DNA from 2 places in the Pandoraea vervacti genome. Region 1 is predicted to be linked to the other one. Evidence: riboswitches for the same ligand, from Rfam matches in the RefSeq annotation. Region 1 holds a riboswitch; the other holds the start of a gene.

Region 1 (4,005 bases):
CGTCCACGCCCGCGATACGGTAGACACCCTCGTTCGTGTAAAGCGTGTCTTGCACGTGCCCCTGCGCGGTGGCCGCTGTACACAGAACGACAGCGCCGCTCGCGCGCCACGCATCGCGTTGTACCGACATCGCCGTGCCCAGCCCCTGCGCCGGCGCCAGCGGCAACCAGACGATGTCGCCCTTGGCCGCAGCGCCCGGCGTTCTGGCATGCAACCGCCATGTCGACGTTCCCGGGCCTGCGGGCCACGGCGCAAGCCGCGCGCGGATCTCGTCGGCCGCCTGCCGCCATGCATGGGCAAGCGGCTCGTCTGCGGGCACGCATTCGACGTGCGAGAGCCCCGCGGCACCGGCGTGCGTCGTCATGAAGATTCCTCGTTGAACCGGCGGTGCGCGAACCTGTGCGCGCACGCCTTGATAAGTCGGCGAGCCGGCCCGCCCTGGCCCGTCTGCCGTGTGGGCAATCGGGCGGACGGAATCCGCTCCAAGTGTCTATGCGCTTATGCGCCCGTCTGATGCCAGAACGGCACGCCAACGACCGCCGTACTGGCCTGCGCGCTCTCGCGCTCGGCCATCGGGCCCGCAAGCCAAGCCGCCCGGCCAGCCTTGATCGCCCCGGCGAACGCACCCGCCATTTCCACCGGTTGCGCAGCGAGTGCGACGGCCGTATTGAGCAGCACACCGTCGTAGCCCCACTCCATCACCTGGCAGGCATGCGACGGCAAACCCAGACCGGCGTCGACGATGAGCGGCGTATCCGGCAGGCGATCGCGCAGCAAGCGCAGTCCGTAAGGGTTGATCACGCCTTTGCCGGTGCCGATCGGTGCGCCCCACGGCATGAGCGCCTGACAGCCGACGTCCAGCAGTCGGCGGCACAGCACCAGATCTTCCGTGCAGTACGGCAGTACCTTGAAACCCTCGCGAATCAGTTGTTCGGCGGCCGTCACCAGACCGAACGGATCGGGCTGAAGCGTGTAGTCGTCGCCGATCAGTTCGAGCTTGATCCAGTCGGTCTCGAAGACTTCGCGCGCCATTTGCGCGGTTGTCACCGCTTCCTGCACCGAATGGCAGCCCGCCGTATTGGGCAGCACCGGCACTGCCAGGCGGCGCAATGTCTCCCAGAAGTGGCCCTCGGATGCCTGCGCCCCCGTGCCCGACAGTTGGCGGCGCAATGCCACCGTCACCATGCCGGGACGCGCCGCGTCGATGGCGTCGTTGAGCGCTTGCAGCGACGGATACCGCGCCGTGCCAAGCAGGAAACGGCTGCCGAAACGGGTGTCGTAGAGCGTCAGCGCGTCGCGCGTGCCGCTGGCGGCCACGTTGTTCGATTCGGTGAATGCGTTCATTTCAGCCTCCGGCCACCGGTTGCACGACATCGATCTTGTCGCCCTGCGCGAGCGTACGCGCGGCGTATTGCGTCTTGGGCACGAACTGCCCATTGATCGCCGCCGCGAACGGCGGCTTGGCGCCGAAGGCGGCGAGCGCCTCGGCCAACGTCGCCGTCTCGGCCACGTTCAGTGTCTGTTGATTGATATGGATGTCCATCGCGTACCGCTTCCTCTCATGCCTGACGGAACAGATCCGGCCACGGCCGGCTCGCTCGCCATGTCTCCCAGTCGAACGCATCCCGTGTTGCGCCCGTCGTTTGCATCAGTGCCTGCGCCAGCGCGCAAGCTTCGCCCGTGACCGCTGGCGCAAGCAGATACCCGTGACGGTAGAGCCCGTTCACGCGCAGCAGTCGCGCCCCGTCCCACTGCACACGAGGCAGATGGTCGGGCAGCGCCGGACGACAGTTGACGTTCAACTCGACGATGCGCGCTTCGCCGAACGCCGGGTTCAGGGAGTGCGCCGCCGAGAGCAGTTCGAGCGCCGAGCGCACCGTCACCGGCGACATGTCCTCCGACTCGAGTTCGGTCGCGCCGATCACATAGAGATCGTCTTCCTTGGGCGCGATGTAGATCGGATAGCGCGGATGCAGCAATCGTACCGGCCGACGCAGTCCGATGCCCGGCGCGTGAATGCGCACCACTTCGCCACGCACGCCACGCAACCGCGTGAGCGCCTCGCGCGCGCCCAACCCGCGGCAGTCGATCACGAGACCGGCGTCCGGATACTGTCCCTCGGCGATTGCCGTATGCCAGTGCAATTCCGCCCCCGCCTTCGCGAGGCCGGCCGCCAAGGCGCGCAGCAGTTGACGGTTATCCAGTTGCCCCTCGTTCGGCAGCAGCCATCCTTCCTGAAAACGTCCGGCGAGCGCCGGTTCGACGTCGCCAAGCTGCGCACCGGCAATTCGCTCGACGCCGCCACGCAGCAACGCCGGCGGCGCATTGGCGCGCATCCGGCGCTCGAACATGACGGCTTCGGCGCGGTCGGGCTGATGCCACACGACCAGCGTGCCGTTGCGTTGGAAAAACACGTGTTCGGGAAGGCCGTCGATCAGGCCGGGCCAGCGCTCCAGGCCAACAGCGCCCATCTCGACGATGCTCGGCTCGGCCACCGCCGCCTCAGCCAGGGGCGCCAGCATGGCGGCGGCCACCCAGCCCGCCGCCGACGAGCCGTCGGCGTCGCCGCGCTCGTACAGCGCCACACGCGCCCCGGCGCGAATCAGTTGCCATGCGAGCAGACGGCCGGACAGCCCGCCGCCCAGCACGGCGACGTCCGCACGGGAGGCGACACGCGATGCGGTCGCGCTCATACGCACGTAGCCGCGCGGGCCATCACGGCGCGCAGGCATTCAGAAGTATTCGAGGGATGTCGCGCAAGGCAACGCATGGGGTCCTTTCCTCATGAAAGCAAAAGGACGAAACGGTGTTGGACACCTTACCCCACTGGAGGAGTCGGAAACTTCCCACGCCGGTATTACCCGGGTCGGGTGCAAAGGGTCTCTCTCAGCCCCGCGATCTCTATGACGTGACTACGCCAATTACGGAGCACCCCTGTTTCGCCCGAAGCCATTACAACATAGATGCCAACGCCCGTGCAAGCTGGCTTCCCGGCCGGTTGCACGCTCGTTGCGTCTCGTTTTTTGACGAATCTCCCGTCGCTTGTAACGGGACGTAAACTGGAAATCCCCACGGCAAGCGCCTGAGGGCCGAAATCGTGCAACGCACCATCGGGGCCTGCGGTCCAATGAGTCAACAAAAAGCATAGCTCCGCTGCGGCCACGCCGCCCGACGATCATGGCCCTCACGCCGAAGTCCCCCACCCCGCCCACCCCGCCCGCCGCCGGTCCGGCTAACGATAGTGCCGCACCCGCGCCGAGGCCGCCGAAGCATCCGAGCGCCTGGCAACTGATCCGGCCGTACTGGGTCTCGGAGAAGCGCTGGGAGGGTCGTCGGCTGCTCGGCCTCGTCATCGCGCTGAACCTCGCGGTCGTGTTCATCAACGTGCGCCTGAACGCGTGGAATGCCGGCTTTTACGACGCACTCGACAAACGCGACTGGCCAGTCTTCAAGTCGTCGCTCGCCGAGTTCGCGGTGCTGGCGTTCAGCTTCATCATCATCGCGACGTTTCGCACGTACTTTCGCCAGATGCTCGAAATCCGCTGGCGTCAGTGGGTCACCGACACCCACCTGACCCGGTGGTTCGCGCATCAGGCGTATTACCGGATCGAGCGCGATCATCTCGCCGACAACCCGGACCAGCGTGTCTCCGAAGACATCCGCTCGCTCGTCAATTCGTCGCTCGCGCTCTCGCTCGACCTGTTGACGACAGTGGTCTCGCTGTTCTCGTTCACCACCATTCTCTGGACGATCTCGGGCGCGTTGTCGTTCGCGCTCGGCGGCATGAACATCACGATTCCGGGCTACATGGTCTGGGTCGCGGCGCTGTACGCCATCGTGGGTTCGTTCTTCATCTTCAAGGTCGGCCGTCCGCTCGTCGGCCTGAGCTATCGACAGCAGCAGGTGGAAGCCGACTTCCGTTTCCTGCTGGTGCGATTGCGCGAGTCGGCCGAGCAAGTCGCGCTCTATCGCGGCGAAGGCGCGGAGCTCTCGCGCCTGAAAGCG
Region 2 (4,005 bases), 830 kb from region 1:
AGAAGATCGATGGCCGCCCGGCGCGCTATCAAAGCCTGTGGTTGCTGATGCGCGTCTACTACGCGGCGCGGTACGAAACCGCCCCCGTTTCGTTGGCGTCGCTGAAAGTCCGTTTTGGCCAGACGGCCATTGCGGGCGACCTGCGAATGCTCATCAGCCGCGCGTTTTCGGACTTTGCGCGCTGGGGCGTCGCAGTCGGATGGGGCGACGATCGACAGATGGACGTGCGCCTGCTCCCCACACGTGGGCGCGGCAAGGGGCCTTTCTGGCTCGCGCCGCATGAGACGTCACGCATCGAGGTCACGATCGGCGGCACCACCCCCGCCGATTCGCGTCGGGCCATCGCCACGTTTCTGGGTCTGCCCCACGATGCGGCGCCCGAGACGCGAACGCCGGCACTCGATTACGTCATGCAGGACATCGCGTTCTGGCATCACCTGACACTGGGCAAGCGCGACATGCAGGACGGCGTCTTCTTCGCGCCGCCGCCAGCCGCCTCGCCCGGCGAGCTCAGACGTGCCCATCGTACGGGGGCGATTCCGTCGTTTCACGCAGCGCAGGTCTGCGCGGTAGACGACGTGCAACTCGGCATTGCGCTGCTCGCCGAGACCATCGTGTGGCGGCGCATGGGCGACGCCCTGCGCACGAAGCAAACGCTCGCTACCCTCGCCGCCACATTCGGCGCCACCCCGTCCGGGTCGCCGACGCTGCGCGCCATGCACTGGATCGTGCAGGGCTGGCAAGCTTACGCGTTGCGCGACGAAGCAGGCGCGTTGGCGCACCTCCAACGTATCAGCGACGACGCCTCGCTCGCCCCCTGCCTCCTCTACAACCCGCGAATCCGCTTCGAGAGCCGTAATCTGCAAGCGCTGCTGCATAAATCGCACGCCGCACGCAACGGCCCGATGCCGGCACGAGCGCAATCGGCCGCCGACGCGCTGGCCGCATTTTCCGACGCCTTGCAAGCCGCCTTCGAGGCCGATTCCATCGAACTGGCGCAACACGTCGCCGCGAACATCGGCCTGTCGCTCTGGCTCTTCTGGCAAAGCGCCCTCATCGACCCCGGCAGGCGTCTGGCCGCAGCCGACGTGCAGCGTCAGGCCTTGCGCTGGATCGGCCTGTCGGAGTGGATCTGCGACCGCTTCGGCGTGGGCGGAAATTCGGTCTGGAATACCGTCTTCCTGTTGCGTATCGCGCGCGGCGCGGTCCCGGTGCGGCGCGCCCCGGACCTTGAGACCCTGCGCGCGAGCACGCCGCTGGCGGTCGACGCCTTTCTCGATGCGGTGCAACCGTTCGGCGCCCCGTTCTCCCGCGCCAAAGGGTTTCTGCGCTGGACCGACGTCATCATGACGACACTGGCGGACCATGAAGAGGGACGCGTGCGCTTCGAACCGTTACAACTCGCCAACCTGTGGTTCGAGATGTTGTGGTTTGCGCTGCATCAGGACGGCGACTCGCCTCAGGCGCTGCATGCCGCCCAGTCGCTCGGGCGCGTGCTGCCGATGCTCCCGCCGCCCGACCGGCGCTTTTTCCGCGATGCCTTGCGGCTGATGCCGCGCGAGTTTCAGCGCGAGGTTCGCCTGGCGCAACAGTAGGCGTTCATTCATGGCGACGACGCACGCACGGGGTGCGAAACCACCACGAAACCGCGGCTGCACAAGCTTTCGACGATGGCGGGAATGTCGCACCGCACCATGTCCGGTTCACGTTTTTCGGGACACATCGCGCTTGTGTTTGCCGGGTATGTCGGTGTATCGTTGCCGCAAAGCTAAGCGCAGGGGTCCTGCAACGTGAGTTGTGGGTGAGAAATACCCTTAGAACCTGATCTGGATAATGCCAGCGCAGGGAGCGTAGAAATTCCTCGCCCCCGTTCATGCTCCTGAGCCGCTTTGCGCCGAAATTGTCGGCGTCAACACGTGCCCCGCCAGGAGACATTGCATGAACGCCAATCCGAAGTTCCTCTCAGCCAACGCGCGCGTGGACGAAGCCGCGATCGCACCGCTGCCCAATTCCCGCAAGATTTACGTACAGGGTTCGCGCCCGGACATTCAGGTCCCGATGCGTGAAATCTCGCAAGCCGACACGCCGACGAGCTTCGGCGGCGAAAAGAACCCGCCGATCTACGTCTACGACTGCTCGGGCCCGTACACGGATCCGAACGCGACCATCGATATCCGCTCCGGTCTGCCCGCGCTGCGCGCGAAGTGGATTGAAGAGCGCGGCGACACCGAAGCTCTGCCGGGCCTGTCCTCGGCCTATGGCCGTGAGCGCGCGGATGACAGCGCGACCGCCGATCTGCGCTTCCCCGGCCTGCATCGCACGCCGCGCCGTGCCAAGGCCGGCAAGAATGTGACGCAGATGCACTACGCACGTCAGGGCATCATCACGCCCGAGATGGAATACGTCGCCATTCGCGAAAACCTGCGCCGTCAGGAATACATCGAAAGCGTGCGCAATGCCGGCCCGCAAGGCGAGCGTCTGGCCAAGCTGCTCTCGCGCCAGCATCCGGGTCAGCATTTCGGCGCGAGCATTCCCGCCGAGATCACGCCGGAATTCGTGCGCGACGAAATCGCTCGCGGCCGCGCCATCATTCCGAACAACATCAACCACCCGGAATCCGAGCCGATGATCATCGGCCGTAATTTCCTCGTGAAGATCAACGCGAATATCGGCAATTCGGCCGTGACGTCGTCGATCGGCGAAGAAGTGGACAAGATGACGTGGGCGATCCGCTGGGGCGGCGACACCGTCATGGATCTGTCGACCGGCAAGCACATCCACGAAACGCGTGAGTGGATTCTGCGTAACAGCCCGGTGCCCATCGGCACGGTGCCGATCTATCAGGCGCTCGAAAAGGTGAACGGCAAGGCCGAAGATCTGACGTGGGAAATGTTCCGCGACACGCTCATCGAGCAGGCCGAGCAAGGTGTCGACTACTTCACGATTCACGCCGGCGTGCGTCTGGCGTACGTGCCGATGACGGCCAACCGCATGACGGGCATCGTCAGCCGCGGCGGCTCGATCATGGCCAAGTGGTGCCTCGCCCACCACAAGGAAAGCTTCCTGTACACGCACTTCGAAGAGATCTGCGAAATCATGAAGGCGTACGACGTTGCGTTCTCGCTGGGTGACGGCCTGCGCCCCGGCTCGATCTACGACGCCAACGACGAAGCGCAGCTCTCCGAACTCAAGACGCTCGGCGAGCTCACGCAAATTGCCTGGAAGCACGACGTTCAGGTGATGATCGAAGGCCCGGGCCACGTCCCGATGCAACTCATCAAGGAGAACATGGATCTCCAGCTCGAGTACTGCGACGAGGCGCCGTTCTACACCCTTGGACCGCTGACCACGGACATCGCACCGGGCTACGACCACATTACGTCCGGTATCGGCGCGGCCACCATCGGCTGGTACGGCACCGCCATGCTGTGCTACGTCACGCCGAAGGAACACCTTGGTCTGCCCAACAAGGACGACGTGAAGGAAGGCATCATCACGTACAAGCTTGCCGCCCACGCCGCCGACCTTGCAAAGGGTCACCCCGGCTCGCAGATTCGCGACAATGCGCTGTCGAAGGCACGCTTCGAATTCCGTTGGGAAGACCAGTTCAACCTCGGCCTCGATCCGGACAAGGCGCGCGAATTCCACGATGAAACGCTGCCGAAGGACTCCGCGAAGGTGGCTCACTTCTGCTCGATGTGCGGCCCGCACTTCTGCTCGATGAAGATTACGCAGGACGTGCGCGACTACGCTGCGAAGCAAGGCATTACGGACGAAGCCGCGCTCAAACAGGGCATGGAAGTCAAGGCAGTCGAGTTCGTCAAGAGCGGCGCCGAGATCTATCGCCGCACCTGATGCCGCCTGGCAACCGAGAATGCCGCGCCGGCATTCGACGCACAGGCAAAGCAAACGCGCCCGGGTCACACCGGGCGCGTTTTTTTGCAGCGTCGGCCAGCGGCAATCGACTACCCGCCGGCGTGGACGCGCAGGATCAAGCGACGTCCG

The links. A riboswitch is a leader RNA that binds a small molecule or an ion and turns the genes downstream of it on or off. The one in region 1 is predicted to bind thiamine pyrophosphate.
Region 2: linked by a shared signal. The riboswitch ahead of thiC (phosphomethylpyrimidine synthase ThiC) and the one ahead of UC34_RS22685 (FAD-dependent oxidoreductase) in region 1 are both predicted to bind thiamine pyrophosphate.

What each region holds. Positions count from the first base shown of each region.
Region 1 is NZ_CP010897.2:5,194,951-5,198,955, forward strand. It holds gene UC34_RS22670 (thiamine phosphate synthase) at 1-364, opposite strand, end outside; gene UC34_RS22675 (thiazole synthase) at 499-1,344, opposite strand; gene thiS (sulfur carrier protein ThiS) at 1,346-1,543, opposite strand; gene UC34_RS22685 (FAD-dependent oxidoreductase) at 1,560-2,693, opposite strand; TPP riboswitch at 2,827-2,946, opposite strand; gene UC34_RS22690 (ABC transporter ATP-binding protein/permease) at 3,178-4,005, shown strand, end outside.
Region 2 is NZ_CP010897.2:4,367,113-4,371,117, forward strand. It holds gene UC34_RS18955 (hypothetical protein) at 1-1,595, shown strand, start outside; TPP riboswitch at 1,767-1,865, shown strand; gene thiC (phosphomethylpyrimidine synthase ThiC) at 1,939-3,855, shown strand; gene UC34_RS18965 (hypothetical protein) at 3,992-4,005, opposite strand, start outside.